DNA from 4 places in the Parendozoicomonas sp. 2304DJ65-17 genome. Region 3 is predicted to be linked to each of the others. Evidence: predicted binding sites of a transcription regulator. Region 3 holds the regulator's gene; each other region holds the start of a gene.
What was found. Region 3 encodes FNR, which switches genes on or off when oxygen is low (the NO sensors DNR and NnrR bind a similar motif). Its sites were predicted from a motif close to TTGATNTANATCAA; they were not measured.

Region 1 (7,477 bases), on a different contig from region 3:
CTATTAAAATGAGTGAAGGTGCAACCTATAAAGAAGCCAGAGAAGAAGCGTGCAGGTTTGCTCAAACAAGGCCGGGATATAATGATCTCGACAGCTTTGCTCATCACGGCTTGCAGAACTTTGCCCTTTTGTTGAAAGCCAATGGCAAAGGCGAACATCTGGGGGATCTGGGTTGGGACTACCATCACAAGATTCGCCAGACAAAGAAAGACTGAGACTTGATGGCTATGAGCAGGCGGGAATATAATGAAATTCTCGTCGTATAACCTCAGTGATAAGGTCTGAGGGTCTCTACCAGAATCCGTAAAATTCTGATTACGAAGAGTTAAGCAATCTCTATGCTTTTCTCTTTGTATGTCGTGCCGTATTTCGTAATACAAACCGAAAAGCTTTTATTCACTGGATAACGAGCTGAGCATGAAACAGTTTATTGATGGATTACCCAAGGTTGAACTGCATCTCCATATCGAAGGCACCCTTGAGCCAGAGATGATGTTTGCGCTGGCAAAGCGTAATAACATTGAAATTCCCTTTCAAACTCCTCAGGAAGTTCGTGACGCTTATCGCTTCCATAACCTGCAGTCCTTTTTGGATATCTACTACCAGGGCGCCAATGTTCTGATTACAGAGCAGGATTTTTATGATCTGACCTGGGCTTATCTCGAGCATTGCAAAACAGATAATGTGATTCACACCGAGATTTTCTTTGATCCTCAGACTCATACCAGCCGTGGCATCAGCTTTGATACTGTGATTAATGGTATCCACAAAGCTTTTAAGCAGGGCGAAAAACAACTTGGGATTACCAGTAAAATCATTATGTGTTTCCTGCGTCATCTTGATGAAGAGTCTGCCATGGAAACGCTGGTTCAGGCACTGCCACATAAAGATAAGATTATTGGCGTAGGGCTGGATTCTTCCGAGATCGGCCACCCTCCACAGGAGTTTGAGCGAGTTTTTGCCCAGGCCCGGGAGCAAGGCTTTTTAGCGGTTTCTCATGCAGGAGAAGAAGGTCCTGCCCAGAATATTGTTGATACGCTGGATTTGCTGAAAACAGATCGGATTGACCACGGCGTTCGCTGTGCCGAAAGTGATGAACTGGTTCAGCAGCTTGCCAAAGACAGAACACCTTTAACGGTGTGTCCGCTATCCAATACCAGCCTGAAAGTGTTCGAGACAATGGATCAGCACAATATTGTTGATCTGTTGCGTAAAGGGCTGTGTGTCACCATCAACTCTGATGATCCAGCGTATTTCGGCGGCTATATGAATGACAATTTCAATGCAGTTGCTGAAGCGCACCCCATGAGTGAGCAGGAAGTTGCTCAATTTACTTTCAATGCTATCGAAGCCAGTTTTATTTCAAGTGCTGAGAAGGAAAGGCTTAGGGGGATAACGCAGAATTATTTAGAGACAATGCTAGAAAAAGCATAAAAGACAATTGTGAAAGGGGAGCTGTAATTTTATGTTATGGCTCTCACTGAAATGTGAATGCTGTCACGCTTCTGGCTGTGTTTTCCCTTAGGTTTCAACGATAACATCCCTTTCTTTTTCTGCTATTAAAGAAAACCAATAATAATGAGTCTTGAGAAAATAAAGTCCTACCTGGTTGCCCTCGCGAAATATGATGGTTCTGACCTTTACTTGAGCACTGGTGCTCCTCCCTGTGCCAAGTTTCAGGGAGTATTAAAACCCTTATCCAAAGAGTCTCTGGCACCCGGTGCCGTACGGGAGATGGCTTATGCGGTTATGGACAAAGAGCAAAAGGCAGAATTTGAAGAAGAGCTGGAAATGAATCTGGCCATGTCTATTCCCAAGGTGGGTCGTTTTCGAATTAATATTTTCTCCCAGCGTAACGAGCTTTCTATCGTTGCCCGAAATATCAAAGCGGAAATTCCAAACTTCGATGATCTGAAACTGCCACCCCAGCTGAAAGATATAATTAATACCAAACGGGGCTTGATCCTGTTTGTGGGTGGAACGGGTTCAGGTAAGTCCACTTCTCTGGCTGCTTTGATCGATCATCGAAACTCCACATCTGGTGGTCATATCATCACCATCGAAGACCCAATCGAGTATGTTCACAAACACAAGAAATCCATTGTGAACCAGCGTGAAGTTGGCGTGGACACTCGCAGTTATAGTGCAGCATTGAAGCAAACCCTTCGTCAGGCACCTGATGTGATTTTGATTGGTGAAATCCGTGATCGGGAAACTATGGAGCATGCTCTGGCCTTTGCAGAAACTGGTCATCTGGCGATCTCTACATTGCATGCCAACAATGCTAACCAGGCTATTGACCGTATTCTGAACTTCTTCCCGGAAGAGCGTCGTCCGCAGTTAATTATGGATCTGGCCATGAACCTGCGGGCTTTTGTTTCTCAACGCCTGGTAAAAACTACTGACGGCAAGCGCGCCGCAGCAGTTGAGATTCTTCTGGGTACAGAAACTATTAAGGAGAAAATCCTTAAGGAAGAGTTTGAGGAGATCAAAGGCATTATGGAAAAGTCGGAAGGTGTGGGAATGCGCACTTTCGACAGTGCTTTGTATCACCTTTACCGGGAAGGACGGATCGACTTTGATGAGGCGATCAAAAATGCCGACGCGCCTAATAACCTGCGTCTGCGGATGAAACTGGCTCAGGATGATATCGGATCTTCAGAATCTGGTGGATTCAGTTTCAGTCTTGAAGAAGGGCCAGAGAAGAAGTCTTCTGGAAAGGCTGTCTTTGATATTGATGACTCAGATGTAGCCTGAAAGCCAAAAGCCACTTCATAGTGGGTAATTCCTAAGTTCTGGCCAAGAGGGATGCTTGTTGGGTGACTACAAGCATTCCTGCCTTCGGCTATTCTTTTGTTAAATTAGATTCTAGAGTCTTAATGTTCTCTCGGGCCATGGAGTGGTTTTATGAGTAGTAACATTGGAACGGTTATCAATCGGATAGCCCAAGGTATAAATAATCATGTATTACGACCTATTGCCAGGCAAATAGGGCGATTAAAGAACTGGTTGATTGCTTTTGTTCCTGGTGCCCGTGGAACAGAAGGTTTACGACCTTCAAAAAAGACTGATCAAAAAGAAACTCCGTTGGTGTATCGGAGCGTTTCTTCATCAGGTCAAACAGATTACCACTTCAATGAAGTCTCAAGCGGAACACGGGAGAGTTCACTCACTGAAACCTCTATATCCTATGAAGGTAATCATTTAGGTGAAAGCGTTCCTGATATAAGAAAAATTTATTTGGATCGTATGGAAAAACAACACGGCAGGGAGGTGCAGTGTGAAGAATGTATTAACTATTGGTTTGGTTTGTTAGGAAAGCCTGTGCCGCAAGGGCTTGCTGAAAAGGTTAGTTACAGAGGTGAATTCCATAGAATATTAGAGAATTTAACATCTTCAGATAAATTCACAGATGATGACAGTCGTATGAAAGTTGCATCATATCTATACAACCTTTTAGAAAGAATGAATGTTGATGTAGATATTCGGGAGGCATGTCTCGATGCATCAACAGGTACCATGCTCTATGAACCGGGTAGCGACGCTGAAGGGGCTATGTTCTATTTGCTTGAACTGGAGGCAGCTGCCGGACTTGTTGAGGCTAAAAGAAAAGGGGGAGAAGAGCTTCTTTTGTTCGGGGAGCAGGTCTATCAAATGCATCTTCTTGATGCTGAGGTTAAACGCTGGAAACAAGCATCGTTAGAGTCTACACAGGATCAGGTTAGTGATCTCCATGCTCTCTTTCATAGCCGGACTCACCTTGCATCGAGGTTTAACTTGCCTATCAGTTGTCAGGAATTGCTGCTCAATAAAAAGCGATTTGATCTTGTGAGTCAAGGTTTTGGAAAAATAGAGGAAGCGGTTAATCGGAAGAGGGCATCTAATGGTGAAGACAGAAAGGTTGATTTCTTGCTCAATTGGTTTCCCTGGAATAAGTATCTAAGGTCGAGTGATTTTATTGCTGTAGAGCGAGAGAGGTTGGATAAAAAGCTCAATGATACCTTGCATGAATCTCCAGAATCCGCCGATTATCGGAAGCGTTTGAGAGATGCTAATGAGGAGCATGAAATTCATATGAATGCTCTATTCACTAATACGACCAAAAAAGTTTTGCGCAAAGTCAGAGGGTGAGATCTAGATGTAGGCTCTTCAAGCACGAGTAACTAGATGTTTACTATATAAAAGTTGAAACCTGAACATAGATCATGAGGCTTCCTTAAACGTCAGCAGTTGTACCAGTTCATCTCTGTTTTCCAGAAGATCTGCCAGCGTGTAGCTTTCAAGCACAGCCACAAAAGCATTCATTGCTTCTATCAGAACACCCTTCAATCGACAGCCGGGCTGTAATCGGCAGTAAGGGCTGTTGCAGTCAATAACCTGCAGGTTGGATTCCATATCCAGTACAACCTTACCAATATTAATCTCAGCAGGGTCCATACCCAGCTCAATGCCGCCGCCTTTTCCCCGAATATTTTTCAGGTAACCCAGTTGGCCAAGGCGCTGAACAATCTTCATTACGTGGCTGCGAGAGATATCGTAGGTGGCGGTTACCTCTGCAACAGACAAACGCTCACCTTCTGGCAGAAGGGCTGCCTGAATCAGGGTACGCAATGCGTAATCGGTATAGCGGGTCAGTTGCATGGTGTCGTGCACCTATTGATTCAAATCAAGTGAATCTTAAAGAGTTGAGGTTTTTTCGACCAGTGGTGGTTTTTACGTATTCGTCATCTGTCGTTTTGGTGTAATCCTAAAGATGCAAAAAAAATGAATCTTTAGCTTTTTAAAAGCTACCTGCCATCCTGATGAGGTCTCAACATGTTCTGCGTACAGTGTGAACAGACAATTCGAACTCCTGCCGGTAACGGTTGCTCCTATGCCCAGGGCATGTGTGGCAAGACATCTGAAACGTCTGATCTGCAGGACGTGCTGATCTACATGCTGCAGGGCGTATCCTGGTATGCTGGTCGTGCCCGTGAGTTTGGCGTTGTTAATGCCGACGTCGATGCATTTGTACCTCGCGCTTTCTTTGCGACCCTCACCAACGTTAACTTCGATAACGATCGCATCATCACTTTCATCCGTGAAGCGAACGCTGCCCGTGATCTTCTGAAAAAGGCTTGCGCAGAGAAAGGTGCTGACCTTTCCGACGCTACCAATGCCGCAAAATTTGAGCTGGCTGAAGATATGGCCGGTATGCTGCTGCAGGCTCCTGAAATGCTGCCTAACCGTGGCCTGGCTGAAGTCGGCGAAGACATTGTTGGCCTGCGCCTGCTGTGCCTGTACGGCCTGAAAGGTGCTGCGGCTTATATGGAGCACGCTCGTGTTCTGGGTCAGCAGAGCGAAAAAATCTACGCTGAATTCCACAAGCACATGTCCTGGCTGGCAACTGATTCCGCTGATATCGGTGCTCTGCTGGAATGCGCCATGGCTATCGGTCAGATGAACTACGGCGTTATGGAAATGCTGGACAAGGGCGAAACTGACGCCTTTGGCCATCCAGAGCCTACTCAGGTTAACGTTAAACCTGTAAAAGGTAAGTGCATTGTTGTGTCCGGTCACGACCTGATCGATCTGGAAGAAATCCTGAAGCAGACCGAAGGCAAGGGCATCAACGTTTACACCAACGGTGAAATGTTGCCAGCTCACGGTTACCCAGAGCTGAAGAAGTACAAGCACCTGGTTGGTAACTACGGTAGCGCATGGCAGAACCAGCAAGCTGAATTTGCCAAGTTCCCTGGCCCAGTTGTGATGACTTCCAACTGCATCATCGATCCTAATGTTGGTAACTACGCTGACCGTATTTACACCCGCAACATTGTTGGCTGGCCTGGCGTTAACCACATTGAAGGTGATGATTTCTCAGCTGTTATTGAGAAAGCGCTGGAAATGCCTGGTTTCGAATACGATGAAATTCCTCACAACATTCTGACTGGCTTTGCCCGTAATGCTTTGATGAATGCTGCTCCTGCGGTTGTTGAAGGTGTGAAGGCTGGTGATATTAAGCACTTCTTCCTGATCGGTGGTTGTGATGGTGATAAGGCTGAGCGTTCTTACTACAAAGAATTTGCTGAGTCTGTTCCCCAGGACAGCCTGATCCTAACTCTGGCTTGCGGTAAGTTTAAGTTCAACAAGCTTGAGTTTGGTGATATCAACGGTATCCCACGTCTGCTTGACGTTGGTCAGTGCAACGATGCCTACTCCGCTATTCAATTGGCCCTCGCTCTGGCTGAGACTTTTGAATGTGGCGTAAATGATCTGCCACTGTCTCTGATCCTGTCCTGGTTTGAGCAGAAAGCGATTGTCATCCTGCTGACTCTGTTGTCCCTCGGCATCAAGAATATCCACGTTGGCCCAACGGCTCCTGCGTTCCTGACAGATAACCTGCTGGGTGTGCTGGTGGATAAGTTTGACCTGAAGTTGACTTCCAATGTTGAGCAGGACCTGAACGCAATCCTGAACGCCGCCTGATTGTTTATGAATTCCTGAATTGGAACACGCCGGGATTGGAAGAACTTTTCCCAATCCCGGCGTGTTAATTCCACTCAGAATTCAAATTTTGAGATATTTCCATGCTGATTTCCGAACCTACCAAAAACGAACCCCTGAACTGGGCGCAGGCTCCGCTCTGGGAAAAAGGGACCGTTGAACTGATTTGCCAGCAGGTAATTCGGGAAACAGCGGATATCTCTACTTTTGTTTTTCAAATGAAAGACAAAACCCGTTTTAACTTTAAGCCCGGCCAGTTTATTACCCTGATGCAGGAGCTGGATGGTGAGATGGTTTACCGTTCTTACACCATCAGCTCTTCTCCTTCCCGCCCTTACACTCTGAACCTGACTATCCAACGTGTTGAAGGTGGCCGTATGTCTGGCTGGCTGTTTGAGCACCTAAAGTCGGGGGCAACTATCAAGGCTACCGGCCCTGATGGTGTGTTTAACATTATCGACAAGCCAGCAACCAAAGTGCTGTTTATGAGCGCAAGCTGTGGCATTACTCCGGTAATGTCTATGTCTCGCTGGTTGCTGGATACCTGTACGGATGCAGATATTCGTTTTATCCACAGCGCACGCAGTGAAGCAGATATTGTTTACCGTCGTGAACTCGAAATGCTGGATGAACAGCATGCCTGTTTTAATCACAGCACTGTTCTGGATGATCGTGATGGCTGGCTGACTCAGGAAATGCTGCAGCAGCTGGTTCCAGATCTGCATTCCCGCACGCTCTATATCTGCGGTTCTCCTGCCTATATTGAAGCTGTGCGCGAAATGGCGAAGAACTCTGGTTTCAATATGGATAACTTTCATCACGAAATCTTTAACGATGCCATGATCAAAGAGATCGCTGATCGTAATGAAGAGTCTGAGGTTTCCGGTGAAGGCTTTGAAGTGGTGCTAGAGAAGTCAGGCGTTGCGGTAACAGTTGATCCGAGCGAGCTGCTTGTAGATACCCTTATGGCTCAGAAAGCACCTGTAGTTGC
Region 2 (7,477 bases), on a different contig from region 3:
CTGCCATTGAGCGTATTGATGCCGGTGCGGTTGAAGCCTCTGTAAAGGGTGGTTTGAAAGATTCCCTGCAGCCTGGCGGTGTATACAGCTACGTGCGTGCCTACGGTAATCGCGGCACAGCCAAGATGAGTTCTGGTCTGCCTGGATACAAAAACCGTGGTTATGGTTTTGAAATGGGAGCGTTTAAAGCTCTGGATACCGAACTGCTGGTTGGTGTGATGTTCTCGGCGGAGAATAACAATACTTCTCTGAAGGGAATGAGTGGCAGCACCGATATGACCAGTCTGCGGGTTGGCCCATTCTTCTCCTGGAAGCGTGATAACTTCCATATCGACGGTGCCCTGACAGTTGGTCATCACGATGTGAAAGCGAAAGGCAAAGATAAGATCAGTGGCGATAGCTACAAGGGTAACTTCACCATGAATGACTGGGCTGCCTGGATTGGCACCGGCTATGACATCCATCTGGATGCGTTTGTACCGGGCCTGACTCTGACGCCTATTGCTGAGTTTATGTATATCGATAGCCGTCAGTCTGGTTTTGATCTGAAGAGTCAGCACAAAGATAAAGTGAAGGTAAAAGGTAGCAGCCGTCATGATCGTATAGACCGTTATGGCTTGATGATGGATTACCAGGTGCCAGGTTTCAGGTATCTGACCAGTATCCACGGTGGTGCCGGTGTTCAGATGAACCACTTCGCTGATCACAAGACGACGATGACTCATCTTGAGAGTGGTAACAGTGTAACGGAGAAGCGTAAGCAGCGTGATCGCAAGCTTCAGTGGTACAATCTGGGTGTGAACTCCCAGTTTGATGACAACAGAAGTTTGTCTTTTGACATGGAAGGAACCCGTGGTCGCAAGAGCCGCAGCTACGGTGCTTCACTGACCTTTGAGCAGAAGTTCTAATAGCTCGATAAGGTAAAAACACAAACGGGGCCGCATTATGCGGCCCCGTTTGTTTATAGGAAAAATAGCGGTTATCAGATAACCCGTGAAAACTTCTGCTGTTCCTGGGCAGCAGCCAGATACAGATCGAAGGTCATGCAGATGTTGCGAATAAGCAGACGGCCGCGGGGAAGAACCTTGATGGATTCTCCGTCCATTAGCAGCAGTTCGTCTTTCGCCATAACGGATAATGCTTCCAGTTCTGGTTTGAAATGCTTGGTGAAGTGGATACCAAACTCAGATTCCACATCATGGAAGTTCAGTTGGAAGTCACAGAGCAAACGACGAATAACATGGGAGCGCAGCTGATCTTCGGCAGAGCTTTGCAGGCCTTTATTAATAGCAAGGCGGCCCGCATTAATAGCTTCGCTATAACTCGCCATATCGGTAAAGTTCTGAGCGTAAGTGTTGCCAACCTGGCTGATGGATGAAACACCCATACCTATCAGGTCGCAGTGACCGTGAGTGGTATAGCCCTGGAAGTTACGGTGCAGAACGCCATCTTCCTGTGCTGCAGCCAGGTCATCATCTGGTAGGGCAAAGTGATCCATGCCGATGTAAACATAGCCAGCTTCAGTCAGACGCTCAGTAGTTGCTTCCATAATGCGCAGCTTTTCTTCCGGAGAGGGAAGGTCTTCGTTGCGTATTCGGCGCTGAGGCATAAATCTGTGAGGCAAGTGGGCGTAGTTAAAGACAGATAATCTCTCTGGCGCAAGCTCGATCACCCGGTCAACAGTTTTCAGAAAGCTTTCACAGTTTTGCAGTGGTAAACCATAAATCAGGTCGACATTGATAGAGTCAAAATGCATGGCGCGCGCGGCGTCTATTACGCTTTCGGTGACGGCTCTTGGCTGAATGCGGTTAACAGCTTTTTGCACAGCAGGGTCAAAGTCCTGAACGCCAAGGCTGATGCGGTTAAAACCAAGATTCCGCAATAATCCCATCATGCCCCAGTCTGCTTCACGGGGATCAATTTCAATGGAGTAATCGGAGAATTCACTGAAATCCAGATGGAAATACTTGTGAGCGGTTTCCATTAACTGGGTCAGCTGCTCCTTGCTAAGAAATGTGGGTGTTCCTCCACCCAGATGCAATTGTTCAACCGTAGCTTTGTAACCAAGATTTTTGGCGTGCATGGCCATTTCCTGGCACATCAGATCCAGATAGGGCTGAGCTTGTTCGCGGCGCTTGGTAACTATTTTGTTGCAGCCGCAGTAGTAACAGACGGTATCGCAGAAGGGGATATGAAAATACAGAGAGAGAGGCTTTCTTTGATGCCCGCTGTCCTGTTCTGCCTGAATAAAAGTGTCTGTTTCAAACTCACTGGTGAACTGAACCGCAGTTGGATATGAGGTGTAACGAGGTCCCGGACGATCGTATCGCTTTAGTAGACTGGAATCCCAGATCAGTGAGTTGTTCATCTCTGTTTCCTGCAATCGAAGAATGCATATTATTTTTTTCGCAAAATGGCAAATTAATACGATTGCCTGCACTAAATACTGATTGACAGTTTATAGTCTGATGGTTCTAGCGCCTTGATGTGTATCAATAGAGACTCAACTTCTGTTGTCAGACTACTTGGCAGGTTTACGAAAAATTGATGAGGCTGTAGAGATTGAAGCTAAAGAGCTACATTCTTCTGCAAATTTTACAGAAGAATGTAGTAAAAAGAATCGGGGTCAATGGCCCATCTTTGAGTGATCTACGGATGGAGAGTCCATATCTGAATGGTTCATTTGGGAATGATCCATATTTCCATGGTTCATGCTTTCGTGGTTCATGTTTTCATGACTCATACTGCCATGGTTCATCTGGTGAGGCTGGCCACTGAAGTCCAGTTTCATCATCACCCACATCTGGTGAGGGCCAGGAACTGTCCATAAACCAAACAGAATGACTAAGATGCCGGCCGCAGAGCGGAACAGTTTATTTTGCAACAGGTTACGCATCTGTTCTGCCAGAAGCCCGGTCAGGAGTAATACGGGAAGAGTGCCTAGCCCAAAAGCCAGCATGAGTGAGGCGGACTCAATAGCGCTATTGCTGGCAGCTGCCCAGATTAATGTGCTGTAAATCAGGCCGCAGGGCAGCCATCCCCAGAGTGCACCAACGCCAATCGCTTTTATGGGGCTGTTCACCGGTAACATGGCGGACGCTGTAGGCTGAATGCGACGCCAGAGTGTGTGACCAGCTTTTTCCAGTACGGTAATGCCTGTCCACCATCCGGCCAGATAGAGCCCCATACCAACCAGCATAATGCCGGCAAAGATACGCAAGGCGACACTGGTTTCTTTACTGAATCCACCAATAAACCAGCCCAGCCAGCCCATCAGGAAACCAATAACGGTATAGCTGAAAATGCGTCCCAGATTGTATCCCAGAAGGATATTGAAACTCTTTAGTGAGCGGGGTGGCGCGCCACTGCCAACGCTCAATGCCGACATAATGCCCCCGCACATGCCAACACAGTGTCCGCCCCCCAGCAGGCCCAGCAGAAATGCTGCTGTCAGGCTTAATTGGTCAGTCATTACTACTCCTGGATCTTGCTTTTATCTTTATTCGGTTTTGCATCAGGCTCATCGAACAAAATGCTGTGTGCAGGACCTTCCAGATCATCAAACTGGTTGTTGTCCACAGCCCAGAAGAAAATAGCGACCGCTACTGCAACAAAAACCACAGCAATGGGAATAAGTATGAAAAGACTGTCCATTAGTTATCCTCCATGTACTGCATGACTTTGTCTTTTTGTGGTTTTGAAAGTCTCAGTGCATTACCAACAACAACCAGAGAGCTTGCAGACATGCCAATGGCAGCCATCCAGGGAGCCAGCCAGCCAGATGCCGCCAAAGGCAGTACCAGCAGGTTATACCCCAAGGCCCAAACCATGTTCTGTCGGATAATCCGGCGGGTATCGCAGGCTTTGTCTATGCTGGCCGGGAGTTGGTTCAAGTCCCCTGAAAGTAGCAGAGCATCAGCGTGTGTACGAGCCAGGTCTGAAGCAGTGTTCATAGCGACAGATAAATCTGCTGCAGCCAGCACCGGAATGTCATTTACCCCATCTCCAACCATCAGAACACGATGGCCCTGTTGCTGAAGCTGTTGCACGTGATTGAGTTTGTCATCCGGGGTGGCCTGTCCATAACACTCTTCAATGCCAAGCTCCTGGCCTACACGGTTAACAACACCCTGATTGTCACCGCTCAACAATCCGACATTAAGGCCTCTGGTTTTCAGTTCATTGATGACCTGTTTTGCCTCAGGGCGCAGGGTATCATCGAGGCCAAACCAGGCCAGTGGCATTTTGTCGCAGCTCAGCAACAACCAGGTGAGGTGGTTGTCTGGAGGACTTGCTTCCATGGCCGGGCTGGCAAAGGAGGGTTTTCCTATACGCCAGGTGTGGCCAGCAATTCTGCCCAGCAGTCCCTGAGCGGTTATGTTTTCTACATCTTTTACCTCTGTGGTTGATGCGGGAAAAGCATGGGCAATAGGGTGTTCAGAATGGCTTTCCAGAGCAGCAGCTATATCCAGTAATTCACTTCTGTTATAGGTCTTGTCGCGTATTTTTACATCAGCAAGGCTGAGATCACCGCGAGTCAATGTACCGGTTTTATCGAATATCACATGAGTGATTTGCGGTAAGCCTTCTAGCACACGACTGCGGCTAACTAATAAGCCTTTTGATTGAAGATACCCAGTCACAGCGGTTAATGCTGTTGGTGTTGCCAGAGAAAGTGCACAGGGGCAGGTGGCAACAAGTACAGAAAGAACAATCCAGAAGGCATCATCCGGTTCATGCTGGAGCCAGTAGAAGTAAACACCAACAGCTGCTAACAACACTGAACAGACAAACCATCCTGCGACGCGGTCAGCCTGTCGGGCAATAGCAGGTTTGTCCCCTTGGGCTTGTTCAAGCAAACGGGCAATAGCGGACAGGCGGGTATTCTGCCCAACGTGGGTTACTTCTACCTCAATTGCATTCTCTGTATTGATAGTCCCGGCAGCGACCTGGTCACCTTTATGTTTGGCAACCGGAAGGTACTCACCAGTAAGTGCAGATTCATTCACAGAGCTTTGGCCACTGAAAATAACGCCATCAGCTGGAATGTTTTCTCCGGGGAGAATACGAATGTTGTCGCCTACCTGTAGATCGGAGGGGCTGACCCGTTCCGCTTCACCATCTTTATTAACGCGTAAACAGCTTTCCGGTAGAAGTAAGTGCAGGCTGCGGGATGTCTGGCTGGTGCGGTGGCGTGCCCGCATTTCCAGAAAGCGGCCACTCAGCAGAAACAGGGTGAACATGCTGACAGAGTCAAAATACACTTCGCCTGTTCCCTGAAAAGTTCCCCAGAGGCTGGCCAGGTAAGCACCACCAATAGCAATGGATACGGGAACATCCATGCCGGGATTGCGATTCTTGATATCCCTCCAGGCCGCAGAAAAGAATGGGCGGGCAGAATAAAGCACAACCGGTGTTGCAATCAGGGCACTGACCCAACGCATCAAGGTGTGAAACTCAGCTTCCATCCCTTGTGCTGCGCCAGCGTACATGGCAATGGCATACATCATTACCTGCATGGTGCCGATACCGGCAACGGCGAGGCGGCGGATAAACTGTTTGTGTTCTTTTTCCAACAGGGCGTCCTGCTGTTCCTGTCGCCAGGGGTGAGCGCGATAACCAACCGCAAGAACAGCGAGCATCACTTCACTGATTTTTACGGTCTCTGAATTGAAGGTGACCGTTGCCGTATGTTGGCTGAGATTTACAGTGACGGACTCAACGCCCTCTATGGACGACAGGTGATGTTCAAGAAGCCAGACGCAGGCTGAACAGGTAATGCCTTCTATTAACAGGCGGGCTTCAAGTTTTTGTGAAGCACTTTCCGGGGTGAGGCTACGGATAAAACTCTGCTGAAGATCTTCCCGGTCGTAGAGTTCATACTCTGCTTTTAAGGCCTGACTCAGGTCTGCCTGTTGGGCAGGTTCAGTGCGATAGCGGTAGTAGTTATCGAGTCCGCCGGAAACAATGGCTGTAGCAACAGCCTGACATCCGGGGCAACACATAGGGCGGTCTTCGCCATCAATGGTCGCAGTAAACTGAACAGGACCATTGATGGGCAGGTGGCAGTGAAAACAACTTTTTTCACTCATTCACTTTCACTTAATAAGAAACACATAGCAGTGGTATGGAAACAAATGGATCACTCATAAGCGGCCAGTTCAACCGGCGTGTTATCTTCAATCCAGATTTCACGGTTCAAGCGCCAACCGGTCAGGTAACCCTGTTCCGGAGTGATTTCGTCAAGGGTTTCCAACTGTACGTAGTAACGCCCGGCAGGAATACCCTGGGACTGGCCTCTATAAAGAGTGTCTTGAGCCGGCGTTTGCAGTAAGGGAATAATTTGCTTTTCTACCCCCTTGGCTGCAGGCAGAAGGCGAAGGCGCAATTGCTGGGGCCAGTTATCTGTCGAGCCGGACATAGCCACCTTCAAAGAACCTGACGCTTCATCAAAATTGATATTGGCCGCGATATTCTGCTCGTGGGCGCGACGGTCACGGCTCAAATCCTGGTTAATGGCCTTACCGACTTTGTAGTAGTCATCCACTACAACTTCGTCAGCGTTTTTAAATGACACTATGACCTGGAATGTACCCCAGGTAATAGTGACAAGGATTACACCAACAATGTACCAGGCCCATGGTTCCTGGTACCAATGTGTAAATGGCTCTTTTTCTGCGTTAGGCGTCATGGCGTTGTCCTTGGAGACAGGAAGCGGCTCTCAGCTGTCGTGGCTGGGCCATCTGCACTGTCACTGTTCGCATGGAACTCAATAGTGGTATTGGTTCCGGTTAATACTTCAGGCGGAACTGCCAATCGCACAGGAAGGCTTGTTACCGAACCCGGCTCGATAGTTACACGGGTATTGCCGCGGATAATAACATCTTTCAAGCCGGAAACGCTTATGTTCAGCGTCTGGGGTTGCTGGGACTTGTTTACCAGTTTCAGTGTGTAGATATTTTCAATCTGGCCAGCATTGTTGGTGCTGTACAAACTCTGACGATCCCGCAGAGCTTCAAACTCCAGAACTGTGCGCTGGGTAAGAGTGAACAGGAATAAACCGGTGATAATGCAAAGCGCTATGAAGTAACCAATCAGGCGTGGGCGCAGCAGATGGGGCTTGTTGCCTTCCAGCTCACTTTCGCTGCTGTAGCGAATCAGCCCTCTGTCGTAGTTCATTTTGTCCATAATGCCGTTACAGGCATCTACGCAGGCACCGCAGCTTATGCACTCGTATTGCAGACCGTCACGGATATCAATGCCGGTAGGGCAAACATGTACACACAGATTACAGTCAATGCAGTCGCCGATGCCCAGCTCTTTTGGATCAGCATTACGCTTACGTGGGCCACGGCTTTCACCGCGGGTTGCATCGTAATGAACAGTCAGGGTGTCTTTGTCATACATTACACTCTGGAAACGAGCATAGGGGCACATATAAATGCACACCTGCTCACGTAACCAGCCAGCGTTGCCG
Region 3 (7,477 bases):
GTTGATCCGACTGATCACGGACATCCTGCATTTGCTGAAGATCGGCATCATCCTCAAAGGACGCTTTGTTTGACTGTTGCGGAGGGGTTCCTCCCTGTCTATTTACTCCCTTCATGTCCAACACTCCTTGTTAAACCTGAACCATTAAATAAGCCACCTCTGACCTTGAAATAGCCAGCAGAAAGCCTCGAATTACCCTTTTCGACCGGAGAAAACAGTAGGAGGTTCCGTGATGGTTAGTATGCCTAACAACACTGCAAGATGAGCTGACAGAGGGGAGAGGAATTAAACCCGCCGAAACGGGTTTAATTTACGGCATTAAACAATTCTATCTTATTGTTTAAGTCCTGCGGGGAAGGGGCTTAGAAGCATCTTCCAGCTCGGTGATACGCGCATCGTACTCGTCATGATCTTCAAGCTTACGGTTAGCCGCTTCAATCAGAAGCTTGTTTTCAGTAATCCGCTGTTCATGATCATTGGTTTCAGAGTTACACAGGCGACCACGTGTAGCGGTTCTTACACCCCAACGCAAGAAATCAACACCCATGGGGACTAGACCAACCGACCAGCCACCCTTAACCGCAGCCTTGTAGCTACCACCAGCACTCAATGCCTTGGTCGTCGCCTCAGAGCAACCAGCGCTTTTTGCAAAATTGTAAGCGCTCTTGGAAACTGCTTCTCCAGTTCCACCGAAGACAGCCCCGGAAATGATCCATGGCAGGTAATGGTAACTAAAGGATCTTATTCCATATAGGAACATAGAGCATACTTCTTTAGCTCCACGACCAGCAGAATAGAATGCGTTTGCGACTTTACGCTGACCAACAGCAGTTGAAGCAGTGTCATCACCGCCACCCATCTCAGCATCCTGCTGAGGGTTGCTAACTTCTACAGTTCGACCAGAGTTCTGCGCAGGGGGCCTAGTGTAATAACCCAGAGTTGTTAGTGCACCTACTCCTGCTGCAACAACACCGCCAATGATTAATGGACTTGGCATAAAAACCTCCATAGTTTTCTAGTGTTACCTGATCCCATAATTGTGTTTGAGCACAAATGGCCCGCCGGGCACATACCGGATCAGACGTTATGAGGCCTTCCAGCCTCCCATGCATGCCCAAAAAGCCCGGCAAGCCGGTGAGTTCATGCTTGTCACTATTGACCGGAGACTAACGAGGAGGTTCGTGAATGGAGGCGGTTCTGTCAGATTCACTAACGGGATTGATCAGGAGCAACGGAATGGCAACTCGGCAGAAAAACGGGTTCTCTATTGATAAACAGCAATGTGTGACCGATTTTTTTTCCGATGGGTTTTAATTTTTTTTGTAATGGCAACCCTAAAAGACACCAAAAAGATGACAAGAGACCATCATTTGAACAAAAACAACAGAAAAAAAACCATTATAGGTATCTGCCACAGGGTTAAAGTTAGCCCCGTATTCCCATACAATAGGCTCACTCTCTACATCAGCCAATCTGGTTCTTAGGGGCTCAATATGGCGCCAAAACTGAACGTACGGCATGCCAGCCAAGTAGCCTGCAGGGACTGTAGCCTGAGTCCTTTGTGTCTGCCACTGGCGCTTAAAATAGAAGATATTGATGATCTCGATGAGATCATCAAGCGCGGCAGACCATTGAAAAAAGGCGAACATCTGTTCCTGGAAGGTGATGCATTTCACAGTGTTTTCGCAGTGCGCTCCGGTGCGCTGAAAACATACACATCCACCAATGAAGGTGAAGAGCAGATAACTGGGTTCTACCTGCCCAGTGAACTGGTCGGCCTCAGTGGGCTGGATACAGATACCTATCCGGTGTCTGCCCAGGCTATTGAAACCACCATGGTTTGCGAAATTCCCTTTGATAAGCTCGAAAAGCTCTCCGACAGTCATCCTGCTCTGCGCCGCCAGCTTATGCGGATCATGAGCAAGAAGATTCGTGAAGACCAGCAGATGAAACTGCTGTTGTCGAAGAAAAATGCTGACGAGCGTATTGCGACATTCCTCATCAACCTGGCCAGTCGTTTCCGGCGCCGGGGTTTCTCCTCACAGTCTTTCCGCCTGTCCATGTCCCGTAACGAAATGGGCAACTATCTTGGTCTGGCGGTAGAAACTGTAAGTCGTGTTTTCACTCGCTTCCAGAAGGCGGAACTCATCCATGCCAACGGTAAAGAGATTGAGATTACCAACGCAATGGAGCTGTGTAGCCTCGCAGGTGGTAAACTGACTGACAGTCCTGAGGTTGTAAACATTCAGTAAGTTAGTGATATGAACCAATCTGCATTTAGCGAAGATCGTCTGCGCGGCCTGATCCGGGCCGTGCCTGACTGGCCGGAACCCGGTGTTATGTTCCGTGACATTACCACCCTGCTCAAGTCTCCCGAAGGCATGGGCATGGTTCACGAAACGTTTGCCGAACGTTACCGGAACAAGGGCATCACCCATATTGGCGCCTTGGATGCCCGGGGATTCTTGTTGGGAGCACCACTGGCTGCAACCCTGCACCTACCTCTGGTTATCTTCAGAAAGCCCGGCAAACTCCCCGCAGAAACAATATGCGAGGAATATACACTGGAATATGGTAAAGCAGCCCTTGAGGTTCATACCGACTCTCTTTCCGCTGGCGACAAGATCGTTCTGATTGATGATCTTATTGCTACTGGCGGCACCCTTCTGGCAGCGACCAAACTGGTTAATCGCCTGGAAGCAGAAGTCGTAGAAGCAGCAGCCATTATCGACCTGCCAGCTCTTGGTGGCTCATCCAAGCTGAAAGAAGAAGGCATTGCTTCCTTCGCACTCACCAGCTACTGATCCCCTCCGAACCAGTCTGGAATAACCGGGCTGGTTTACTTTCCTTTCAATTTTGCCGATGTCTCTTTCTGAAAGTTCTGTTATACCTTTAGGTACAACAACGGTTCTCATCGGAAGAGATAAAAGATATGGGTATCTGTGCCAAGGAACTGCGCACACTGGTTATTCGCCCCACGTTAAAACATTTAGGCCTGTGGAGCCCCGCTGCTGAGGATTTACTTTTGGGGACGGCAGCCCAGGAGTCAGGGCTTGGGGAACATCTCAAAATGGATAACCAGCGAGCACTGGGTATCTACCAGATCACACCCCGCATGCACCGAAATGTTTGGGATAACTTTCTTTCTACTCAGCCGGAACTGGCAAGCAAGGTGAGAGGTCTGGCCAGCCAGCATGAGTTTCTTCAGCATCCTCACGCCGAATTAGCCACAAACCTTTCTTACGCGACCGCGGTTGCACTAATGATCTATCTTCGCCGTGGTAAACCGCTGCCTGCCAACTTCAAAGATAACCCCAAACGGTTGGGGCGCTGCTGGCACAACAACTTTCACAGTAAACCACAGGGTACTGTCGATGACTTTGTCGACCACTACAACACCCTGATCCGAGGCAAGGAAACGAGCCAGAGCTAAGAAAGTCAGATTCTGGTATATGACAAGCTGCTTCAGCGGTTATTGCCCACGTGCTTCCGCACATTTCACACACAGGTTGGTGTAAGGCATGACTTTAAGGCGTGCCAAAGGAATTTCCCCACCACAGTCAACACAGAGGGTGTACTCTTCCTCGTCAATACGCTCAAGAGCTTTCTGGATAAGATGAAGTTCATTGACGGCCTCATTACCAAGAGCGTCTATTACCTCATCGTTTTCCCGTTCCTGAGCCTGCTCAGACCAGTCAGCATTGGCTTTTCGGGTAACATCTTTTTTTATGTTATCCAAACGCGCTTGCAACTCTGCCTGACGACTCAGCAACACTTCACGAAATTGGTCATATTCCCCTTTCATGGTTGATTCCCTCTGCACTTTCCTGACTTATGGAACTAAGACTGGCTGACTTATCACTACAGAAATGCCCTTATTCTTACATCTGGAGCAGGCATCCCCTTACATGATTTATGACTTCTTATATTTTGCATTCTAGGGTTTACGATCAGCGCGGCTGGTGACATATATCAACAACAGGCTGACCGAGTTTAGCAAACCTTCCGCGCCTTCCAGCAACAGAAACGGCCTATCACTATAATGCGACGTTTTAGCAGGAATACCAAGGGGCACATATCACAAGTCAGAAAAGTATGGCCAGTCAGGCAAGGATTGCCGGAATAGGCATCAAAATGGCTGCCGCGGATCCCATATAGTACGCGTGGCCAATGAATCCATTTCGGGGATATTCCTGTTTTACCAAATTGAGTACTTTTTTATCGATCTATGCCTAGTGTTGCACTTAACTGGCACCAAACCTCTTTCGTGTTGCACTTGCTCAAATTTATCCCCTTCTTCCCGGAAAAACTGTTGCACTTGGATGAACTCTTTTATTGCACATTGTTGCAGTTGACCACCAGAAATCCCTTACCCGCCAAGCCCTCAACCTTCCCACAATTTCGAAAAAAAATGGAACCTGATTCACATCAAAAAACACCTCTCCGTTAATCGTATCTTTGCCAGTGAAGAGAACAATTAATCAGTTCAAATAAACCGGCAGAGGGAATGAAAGATGAGAACATTTAGTCATATCGGAATTCCAACAGACGAGATTCACGGGAAAGAAGAACACAATCTCGATGGCGGCTTCCATATTACTGACTACTCAAAATCACCAAGCAAAGTGGAATGGCTGCGCTGTGATAAAACCTGCGTTTTGCCAGAGGTGCTGCAAAAAACTGCCCACGTTGCCTTCGAGGTTGATGACCTGGATAAAGAACTGGAAGGTGCCAATGTGCTACTGGAACCATGGATGGCAAATGATCACCTGCGCATTGCTTTCATTATCGAAGACGGCGCTCCCGTTGAATTAATGCAAGTCATTCACTGATTGTCAGAGCTTTTCGTTTATTTGCCACTCATTTGGAGAGCATGAATCATGTCCATGAAAAAGCTGATTAATGATCCTGAAAACCTGACACCTGAATTACTGGAAGGTCTGGCTCTGGCATTTCCAGAAAAGGTAAAGGTTGTTTCTGAAAAGATTGTTTGTCGCACACTTCCAAAACCTGAAAATAAAGTACGCATCGTTACTCTTGGTGGTTCTGGTCATGAACCAGCACTGAGCGGCTTTGTCGGTGAAGGCATGCTCGACTTCTCTGTGGTCGGCGACATTTTTGCCGCCCCCGGAGCTCCCAAGCTTTTCGAAGCCCTGAAGATGGCAAATTGTGAAGCCGGTGTTTTGCTTGTGGTGCTAAACCGTGAAGGCGACGTTATGGCTGCCAACATGGCCCTGGAAATGGCCAGGCGCGAAGGCCTGAATGTAAAAATGCTGCTGACCCATGAAGACATAAGTGCTGGCCTGGATGCTGACATCAAAGATCGTAGAGGCCTGGTCGGTTGCGTACCTGTGTATAAAATTGCCGGCGCCGCGGCAGAAGCAGGCCTGAGCCTTGACGAAGTGTATGAAGTCGCTGATCGCATTCACAAGAATATGGCTACTCTGGCAGCGGCTGTGAAAACAGCCACCCATCCACAGTCCGGTCTTGAAATCGCCGAGCTGGCTGATGACGAAATGGAAATTGGTATGGGCCAGCATGGTGAAGGCGGTGGCGGCCGCTGCAAGATGCTGTCTGCCAACGAAACCGCTGAAATCATGATCGATAACCTGTGCAAGGCTATTCAGGCTGATTCTGGCTATGAACTGATGTTGATGCTCAATGGTGCCGGTGCCACCACTTTAATGGAACTGCTGATTGTAAACCGTGCCTGTCATATCGCCCTGCACGAACGTGGAATCACTGTTGGCTGCAACTGCGTTGATGAATATCTCACTGTTCAGGAAATGGCAGGATTCCAGATGTGTATCGCCAAGGTTGATGCTCAACTCAAAGAGCTCTGGAAAGCTCCGGCAGATACCCCTTACTGGGTAACCCGTTAACTCTCAAACTTACAAACACATTCCACTCAACCGGGCAGAGTTCCTCTCTGCCCGCGAGATCTCTTTGCCGGAGGAATGCCATGACCCAAGAACAACTCACCAACCAGCAATTTATCGATATGTTGATGGCAGCCTCCCGGCATGTGCTGACTCATACCGACATACTGAACCAGCTGGATACAAAAACCGGTGACGGAGACCACGACACGACTATGCGCCGTGCTATGAAAGCACTGCAATCATCCATAGAAAAAGAAGCCGGGAAAGGCAGGAAACAGCTGGCGGATGCTGCTGGCTGGAACATTATGAGCCAGGATGGCGGTTCTGCCGGCATGCTGATCGGTGCATTCTTTATGGGCATGAGTGAAGGACTGGAGGGCGGACAGCCTGCTGTTCAGGAACTTGCTCTCGCCTTACGTGCCGGAACAACAAAGCTACTCAGCAACAGTGGAGCCAAGGTTGGCGAAAAGACCATGGTCGATGCCCTGATTCCCGCTATTGACAGCTTTGAAATTCTTGCAGAGAAAGGGGCAAATCCGGCAGAAGCATTCACAGCTGCCGCCGAAGCCGCTACCTGCGGTGCGGAACAAACAAAAGACATGCTACCAACCCGCGGCCGGGCAAAAAATATCGGTGAACGCGCCATTGGCCACACAGACCCAGGAGCCACCAGCATGTCCATGCTGTTTACTGGCTTTACCAACTACTGGGCCACACAGCAGTAAAACAACAGAATGAAGGAGGACAAACAATGGCGGACAAAGACGGTAATATTCTGGCGAAAAACTACAAGTTGGACATACCTCAGACGGCAGAAGGTTATCACCTGAAAGGCATGAACCACTGCGGCTGGGGCATGAAATATCGCCTGTCACGGATCTTCCGGCCAGACACTGGCAAAACTGTGATGCTGGCTTTTGACCATGGTTACATTATGGGAGCCACGGCAGGACTTGAACGTCTGGACCTGACTATTGAGCCCCTGGCGCCATTTGCTGATGCCCTTATGGCGACCCGCGGCGGCCTGCGCACCTGTATCTCTCCTGACCATAATAAGGCGGTGATTCTTCGTTCCACCTCTGATGGCACTGTTCTTATAGACGACATGAGCCAGGGAGTGGTCGGTGTTGATATTGAAGATGCTGTGCGCATGAACGCTTCAGCCTTGGCGGTGCAGTGCTTTGTTGGTGCAGAGCATGAATGCCAGAGCCTGGATAATCTGGTGAAAGTCATCGACGCTGGCAACCGCTTTGATATTCCAACCCTTGCCGTTACCGCCGTGGGTAAAGAGATGGAGCGCACTTCACGATACTTTACCCTGGCCACCCGGGTATTGGCAGAGCTGGGGGCACATATTGTCAAAACCTACTATTGCGATGACTTTGAGAAAGTAGCAGCAGCCTGTCCGGTGCCAATTGTTGTGGCCGGAGGCAAAAAATTGCCTGAGCGGGATGCTCTGGATATGGTGTACAGAAGCATAAGAGATGGCGCTGCTGGCGTTGATATGGGCCGTAATGTATTTCAGTCTGAATGCCCTGTTGCCATGATGAAAGCCATCAGCACTGTTGTACATGATGGCGAAAACACCAGCCACG
Region 4 (7,477 bases), on a different contig from region 3:
GAACTGAGTCTTGTTGGTTTTATAGTGCTAAAAAGTGACTCGCTGCATAAATTACAGGGGTTGTGGATAACTGTCACGCAAAATGCGGAAAAGCGGCCCGTAAGCCGCTTTTCCGGTACTTAATACAAAGAAAGTTACAGATTAGAGATCTTCTTGAACTCTTCAGGGCTGTATTTCTTTTCTGTGCTGCGGGTCAGGTCTGTCATCAGGGCAGACTTCAGCTCGGAAGCTTTATCAAGAGACGTTTGCAGAACACCATTGGAGTAATCACTGGCAAAATTAACCGCCAGGTTGGAATCACTCTTATACATGTTCTTCAGCATCTTGTTCATGTAAGGCTGGGAAGAAATAAACTGGTCTTCCAGTTCCATCCAGACTTCATCAACAACGCTCTTGTATTTGCCATCAAGCACACTCTTGGTTGTCAGTGAACCGATAGCACGGAAATTCCACCAGGCGGACTGATCGTCATAACTATCAGTACCCATAGCGTATTCTGCAGGAACGTCTTCCATCACGTTGTAGAACGGAATGAATGGGCTGTACTTCACATTGCTGGGGGTTTGCCAGATAACTGCGGCCAGCTCGTCCGGCATATTGCTGTACATCTCAATGATGTGAGCTTCAGCATTACGATCAATGCCACTAGGGCGTACGCCGTTTTTGGCCAATTCAGTTTTGCTGTAATCAGAACGCAGCACAGCAGCAATATCTTCTACACCAATCTTCTCATCAGGAGAGAGGAAGAGTGGGTATTGTTCCTGACGGGTTTTCTGCTCAATGGATGGAGACAGCATTTTCTGGCTGATCCATTCACGATCAATATTGTAAAGATCGCCTACAACACCAAAGGCTTTGGCAAAGTTGAAGCTCTTACGGTCTGGGTTATCCAGCAGCTTGTTCTTCTTCACCATGTCGAACAAATCTTTGGAATGCAGGACTTCTTTGCTGTCCAGATCAACACCGCTGATACGCAGGCCGTTGGCAATTACCAGATACTTGTCATCTGGAACGCGAACTGCGATCCATTGGTGGCCGCCGCCTACTTCCATATACCAGGCTTCATCCTGGTCAGCGAACTGAACGCCATAACCTTCACCGGCACCATACTGTTCAATGTAACGGGCGAGAACTTCTACAGCATGTTTAGCGGATGTGGCTTCGCCAAGAACCAGGCCAACCATGTTCTGTTCAACAATACCGTCGGTTTGCGGGTCAGCTTTCAGTGATTTTTCATTGATTTCTGCACTGTTGGTAGCAGTCATGGCAACGTTCTTTTCGTTTACGCCACGCTGTTCAAATACTTTTCCACTATCCGGAGTTTTGTAGGAGTAGGCATCCCAGTCAGTCATGGCGGTGTAACGGAAAGTCTTTGCTGGAGCAGGAACTTCCAAGCCTGTAGACAAAGTAATCGTGTCGCCTTTCTCGTAAGAACGGGCAGGATACACAGTCATGTGTTTGGCCCAGTTATTTGAAGAAAAATCTTCATTACGGGAAATCATCACGGCGCCACTGGCGGAAACATCTTTACCAACCATAACGCTGGTGCAGGCAAAAGCAGAAGGAGCGGCAATAGTGGCTGCAATTGCTGCGGCCATCGCTTGTTTCATCAAATGCATAAAAACTCCGGGCAGGAACTAACTACCGACATTACAGAGAAACCGGCAGCTACTTAATAGGAGGTTGTGCTGCAAACATTACGCTGATGGCTTATTAGAATTTTGATAGGAATCAATAGGCGACAGGCTTTGAATAAAGTTCCAACACTAGAAGATATTTTTGGTGAAAAAGGTTTGTTTATTACTATTTTTCAGGTGTTTATTTAAGCAATTATGAAAAAGCCACTTCCAAAAGGAAGTGGCTTTTATGCTGTTAAAGTCTGAACGTTGGTAAATTTCGATCAGCCTTTGAAAAGGTTCTCGTAAACGTAATTAGTGGCATTAATAAAGCCAGGAACGCTACCGCAGTCAAAACGGTTGCCTTTAAAACGGTAAGCCAGAACGCAGCCTTGTTTGGCCTGAGTGAGGATTGCATCTGTAATTTGCACTTCACCGTTCTTGCCAGGAGGGGTGTTCTCAATAATATCGAAGATATCTGGAGTCAGAATATAACGACCGATAACCGCAAGGTTGCTGGGAGCTTCTTCCTTGGCGGGCTTTTCAATCATATCGGTAACACGAATGATATCGTCGCTGATGGCTTCACCAGCGATCACACCGTACTTGTGAATTTCATCTTCAGGAACTTCTTCCACGGCTACAATTGTACAACGGAACTGGTTAAACAGCGTTGACATCTGTGCCAGAACACCCTGACCTTCCGGATTAATGCAAAGGTCGTCGGCCAGAATAACGCCAAAGGGGTTGTCTCCCACCAGTGTTTTACCGGTAAGGATGGCGTGGCCGAGTCCTTGCATCTGTTTCTGACGGGTGTAACTGAAGGTACAGGCTGCCATCAGTTCGCGGATGCTGGACAGGCGCTGTTCCTTACCGCTGCCAGCAATTTCCTTTTCCAGCTCGTAATTGATATCGAAGTGATCTTCTATGGCTCGTTTGGTTCGACCTGTCACAAAGCCCATATCTGGAATGCCTGCGTTCATGGCCTCTTCAACGGCATACTGGATCAGAGGCTTGTCTACGACAGGCATCATTTCCTTGGGCATGGATTTGGTAGCGGGCAGGAATCGGGTTCCGTATCCGGCCACAGGAAAGAGACATTTACTAAGCATTGTAGGTTCGCTTCCTTGTCAGAATTGCCGGGTATTATAAGCAGAATAAGTGCCAGTTGCCTTGGCGAATACTGGTGGATACAGAGTAAAAGAGCGAGATTACAGGGTTATGGCGATGGATGATTTCACATATGTGTGCAATCAGGAGTTTTGCCGGGCGCACGATGAAGGTGCACTGGCCCGCACACTGACGCCGCTTCTGCGCCACCTTTACCCAAGTCGGGCCGGAGAGGTGCTGGAGCAATTGCTGGCTCTGGTGAGTGATCACCTTGCCATTGTTCCCCATGGCCATGACCAAACCTGGGATGAAACCGACATTATGCTGATCACTTATGGTGACAGCGTTCGGTGTGACATGCAGGAGTCATCACCTCAGCCCCTGCGGGTTCTGTCTGACTTTATGACAGAGCATATGCGTGATTGTTTCAGTAGCCTCCATATCCTGCCGTTTTATCCCTACAGCTCTGATGATGGTTTTTCCGTTATCGATTACCGGATTGTTGACCCAGAGCTGGGAGACTGGGAAGACATCAGGCGTTTGAGCCGGGAGTACCGGTTCATGTCAGATCTGGTGATTAATCATGTATCCCGCCAAAGTGTCTGGTTTGCCGACTTTGTCAGTGGTCACCCTCCTGGCAATGCCTACTTTATTGAGCCTGAGCCTGAGGATGATATTTCTCAGGTTGTCCGCCCACGGAACTCATCACTTCTTGCTCCTATATGGACGCGCCGCGGTATTCGCCATGTGTGGGCGACTTTCAGCAAGGATCAGATAGATCTGAACTTTCGCAACCCGGAAGTTTTGCTGGAGATGATCAGAACCCTGCTTCTCTATATGGAACAGGGCGCATCACTCATCCGCCTGGATGCTATCGCTTTTTTATGGAAGGAGCCGGGCACCAGCTGTATTCATCTTCCGCAAACTCACTCAGTTGTGAAGATTATGCGGGCGATTATGTCGTGCATGCGCCCTGACTCTATTCTTCTGACAGAAACCAATGTTCCCAGCGAAGAAAACCTGTCGTATTTCGGTGATGGTGACGAAGCCCAGATGGTATACCAGTTTCCACTGCCACCACTCATTCTTCATGCTTTGAACAGGGGAACGTCGGAATATCTGGTGAGGTGGGCAAACCAGTTACCTGAGTATCCCAAAGGCTGCACCGCACTGAACTTTACCGCATCCCATGATGGTATTGGCTTGCGGGCTCTCGAAGGTATTGTGCCAAAGCGAGAGGTGGATGATCTGGTGGAAACCATGCACCGCTTTGGTGGGTTCGTAAGTATGCGGGCACTGCCTGATGGTTCGCAGGCACCCTATGAAATCAATATCTCATTATTTGATGCCATGAAAGGTACACGGCGGGGGGAAGACACCTGGCAAATTCAGCGTTTTATTTGTTCACAAGCCATTATGCTGGCAATGAAAGGGATTCCTGCCGTTTATATTCATAGCTTGTTTGCTACTGAAAATGATCTTGATCTGGTAGAAGAAACCGGACGCACCCGATCTATTAATCGTAAGAAGTGGCAACTGTCTGACTTAAAAGAACAGCTGGATAATTCGGCAACAACATCCGCAGTTGTTTTTGAAAAGATGAAGCAACTGTTAAGAACTCGGCGAACAGAAATTTGCTTTCATCCAGATAACCCACAGGAAATAGTAGATATTCAACATGGTTTGTTTTCGGTTTTAAGACGTGGAGATAACAACCGTGTTGTTTTGGCTGTGCATAATGTAACAACTGGCATGCAGACTGTAGACCTGACCAGTTTTTCAAAAGAGTTTGAAGGTAAAGAAGAGTTGGTGGATCTGGTTTCCGGTGAAGTGGTTCATAAAGCATCAGAGGAACCACTTAAGGAAATTACTTTGCAGCCCTACCAGGTTGTTTGGCTACTTAGTTGTTAAGAACGGACTGCTATAACAGTGTTAGCAGCCGCAGTTAGCTGGCAAAGGAGACATTTCTGCATAGTCATGCACGGACCGGCAGGTGACATCACTTACCAGTTCCCGGAACCAGCGATGGATACGGTTGTACTGCCAGTGTTCCGGCCAGGCCATACGAAGATTCAGGCTTGGGGATGGCTCCTGTATTGGGCGCATCACCAGGTTATCGCCCGCCATATCCAGCTTTAAATTATTAGGGAAGAATGCCAGCAGTTCGGTATTTTCCAGAGCCAGTAACATGGCTTTAATGCTGGGGAAGGAATAGCGAACTTCTGTATCCAGGCCTAACTTCTGAAAGTAATCAGTTATTCCCTTTCTGGTGTTAAAACCACTGCGCACTTGTATGTAGGAGTAACTCAACATGTCTGTTGTAGAGATAACAGATTTTTCTGCAAGGGGGTGATTCTTATCCATAAGCAGGGACAGTTCAGAGGCTGAGGCAAAGTCATGGTGTTTTAGGCCAGACAAGATCTGGTCTTCCATATTGCAAATGGCAAGGCTCAGTTCACCACCAGTCAGCATCTCCTGAACAGCACTGCTTGCAGGGCGACAGTCCAGTTTTATGCCAGGCGCTCTCTTGTGCAGTTCAGCCACCAATGGTGGCATGATGATGTCCATCATCTGCGGCCCCAGAGCAATATGGAATGTTCGGGTGCTGGTGCACGGATCTTCGTTCTGGTTGTCGAAGAGTGTGCTCATGCTTTCCATCAATGTTTTGATGGGAGATTTCAGAGATTGCGCCTTATCGGTGAGAACAGAGTGGTTGCCTTTTCTTACCAATAATGGGTCGTGAAAAAAATCACGAAGTTGAGCAAGGATTTTACTCATAGTGGACTGGGCCACACACATCACTCTGGCAGACTCAGAAACAGAAACAGTTTCCAGCAAAACATTAAGATGTGGCAGAAGATTAAGATTTATTCTTGAAAGTTGTGCCATATAGTTTTGGCGCAATTGAACTGCCGACATATTTAGAACCTTGTTTTACGCAATGCTGACAATTCCTAAATATGCTATAGAGGAAGCCTTTCTTAAGTAATTGGTAGAAAACAGGATTGCTTTTTCTTAAATACGACTTAAGCGCGGCTTTGAGGAATGCTGTCAGTGCAAATCATCAAGTAAATGAGCCATTTCGAGGCGAAACATTGTTTACTAAAAACAACATTGGTAGAACCCTCTAAAATATGAAAAAAAGCGATAGGGCGATCGTTATTATTCCCGTGACCCTGTTGCTCATGTCTCCTGATAATCGGTCTGCGCTTATTTGTGGCCGTTACACACCGGCCCTGCGGTAACAGTGCCCCTGATTTTTCTGCTGTTAGTGCGGATTTAAGTGCAGCACACACTACACACATCTGGAGCCAACAATGAAGAAACTGGCGCTCGCTATTGCCGTTGCTTCCGCAACTGCAGCCTCCGCTCAGGCCGCAGAAATCGTTACTGTCGATCCTAGTCTGGATATCACTTACAAGAACTACTACTGGGATGAAGACAACAAGTCTTCCAAGTCTGCAGTTGCCCGTAAAGAGCAGGCAGACGGCTACGAGCGCGATGAATGGGCACATGCTCTGATCGTAGATTTTGACACTGGCTACATTAACGACATGGTTGGTGCAGTTGTTTCTGCTGGTGTTGCTGCTGATATCAAGAGCGAGTCCGAAGGTCCAAGTAACGTATCCGGAAACAGCATTGCAGCTTTCAACCAAGCTTACCTGAAGGGTAAGTACAGCTTGGCTGGTATCGATTTCAATGGCAGCCTGGGTCAGAAGAAGCGTGGTTATGAAACCTACGGTGACTCTGGTTCCCGTCTCCTGAATGCCAGCTCCTACGGCTATGACCTGAGCGCCCGTTTCCAGAACCTGAACGTTTACGGTTCCTACATCGATGCTCACCACAATCGTAACGAATCTAACTTTAACGATGATCTGAGCAACGCTGCTGGTAAGAAGATCGATAACGTTAAAATTTACGGTGCTAACTATGAGCTCGAAAACGGCTTAGGCTTTACTGCTGAGCTGGCGAAGTCCAAAGACTTCCTGAAGAAAGAGTTCTACAAAACTTACTACACCGTACAGCTGCAGGATGGCATGTCCCTCGACCTGGACGCCCGCTTCGGCAAAGTTGAAGAAGATGGCGAACTGTACGGCAGCATGGAAGACACCGACAACAACGATGCTACCGATGATGTCTTTGTTGCGAATAAAGGTTTTGAGTCCAAGTACTACAACCTGAACGCTACTCTGAACTTCAATAACTCTTACGTAGGTTTTGGTTTCAACAAGACCACCGATGGCGACTACGACAACACTCTGTTTGATGACGACAACGGTAGCTTTAACTCCAGTCTTGACCAGTGGGAAATGTACGCCCTGGAAGATGAAAAAGGTTATATCCTGACTGCAGGTCATAACTTTGAAGATCAAGGTTTGGCAGGTCTTAACTGGGATGTATGGTACGCCAAGGGTAAAGATGCGAAGGACGTGAAAGACTTCGATCGTTACGAGTACGGCAGTGTAATTTCCTACAACTTTGACGGTCAGCTGGAAGGTCTGTCTCTGAAGTGGCTGTCTGTTATGTACCGTGCCGAAGGTTCTGCAGAAGGTAGCCGCAGCAAGGTTCCTTCTTCCCTGTATGACGAAAACGTTAACCGTTTCTACCTGACATACTCTGTTTCTGTATTCTAACCAACTCCAGAGAGGGGAGGGTTATATAAGAATCAAGAAATGTTCTGAAGAATAAAAACAAAAATAGCCATCTGAACTGTAAAGTTCAGATGGCTTTTTTTTGCCTGTCATAAAATA

Region 1: a site for FNR is predicted at 4,657-4,670, ahead of hcp (hydroxylamine reductase). Genes of this name have one in related genera too.
Region 2: a site for FNR is predicted at 2,483-2,496, ahead of hemN (oxygen-independent coproporphyrinogen III oxidase). Genes of this name have one in related genera too.
Region 4: a site for FNR is predicted at 1,722-1,735, ahead of ACY2RR_RS17470 (C69 family dipeptidase). Genes of this name have one in related genera too.

Annotation. Positions count from the first base shown of each region.
Region 1 covers NZ_JBYVJV010000001.1:318,405-325,881, reverse strand. Annotated here, with positions in the region: gene ACY2RR_RS01500 (hypothetical protein) at 1-215, shown strand, start outside; purine riboswitch at 239-338, shown strand; gene ACY2RR_RS01495 (adenosine deaminase) at 418-1,434, shown strand; gene ACY2RR_RS01490 (PilT/PilU family type 4a pilus ATPase) at 1,579-2,757, shown strand; gene ACY2RR_RS01485 (NEL-type E3 ubiquitin ligase domain-containing protein) at 2,908-4,131, shown strand; gene ACY2RR_RS01480 (Rrf2 family transcriptional regulator) at 4,204-4,641, opposite strand; gene hcp (hydroxylamine reductase) at 4,816-6,468, shown strand; gene ACY2RR_RS01470 (FAD-binding oxidoreductase) at 6,570-7,477, shown strand, end outside.
Region 2 covers NZ_JBYVJV010000008.1:1,171-8,647, forward strand. Annotated here, with positions in the region: partial or broken gene ACY2RR_RS18010 (autotransporter outer membrane beta-barrel domain-containing protein) at 1-908, shown strand, start outside; gene hemN (oxygen-independent coproporphyrinogen III oxidase) at 983-2,368, opposite strand; gene ACY2RR_RS18020 (sulfite exporter TauE/SafE family protein) at 2,627-3,472, opposite strand; gene ccoS (cbb3-type cytochrome oxidase assembly protein CcoS) at 3,475-3,654, opposite strand; gene ACY2RR_RS18030 (heavy metal translocating P-type ATPase) at 3,654-6,092, opposite strand; gene ACY2RR_RS18035 (FixH family protein) at 6,143-6,691, opposite strand; gene ccoG (cytochrome c oxidase accessory protein CcoG) at 6,688-7,477, opposite strand, start outside.
Region 3 covers NZ_JBYVJV010000018.1:29,874-37,350, reverse strand. Annotated here, with positions in the region: gene ACY2RR_RS24245 (hypothetical protein) at 1-115, opposite strand, end outside; gene ACY2RR_RS24240 (hypothetical protein) at 341-997, opposite strand; gene fnr (fumarate/nitrate reduction transcriptional regulator Fnr) at 1,494-2,252, shown strand; gene ACY2RR_RS24230 (adenine phosphoribosyltransferase) at 2,262-2,804, shown strand; gene ACY2RR_RS24225 (hypothetical protein) at 2,933-3,433, shown strand; gene ACY2RR_RS24220 (TraR/DksA family transcriptional regulator) at 3,473-3,805, opposite strand; gene ACY2RR_RS24215 (VOC family protein) at 4,515-4,832, shown strand; gene ACY2RR_RS24210 (dihydroxyacetone kinase subunit DhaK) at 4,881-5,882, shown strand; gene ACY2RR_RS24205 (DAK2 domain-containing protein) at 5,963-6,607, shown strand; gene lsrF (3-hydroxy-5-phosphonooxypentane-2,4-dione thiolase) at 6,634-7,477, shown strand, end outside.
Region 4 covers NZ_JBYVJV010000007.1:150,200-157,676, reverse strand. Annotated here, with positions in the region: gene ACY2RR_RS17470 (C69 family dipeptidase) at 135-1,619, opposite strand; gene galU (UTP--glucose-1-phosphate uridylyltransferase GalU) at 1,901-2,728, opposite strand; gene ACY2RR_RS17460 (sugar phosphorylase) at 2,778-4,637, shown strand; gene ACY2RR_RS17455 (LysR family transcriptional regulator) at 4,659-5,645, opposite strand; gene ACY2RR_RS17450 (OprD family outer membrane porin) at 6,044-7,360, shown strand.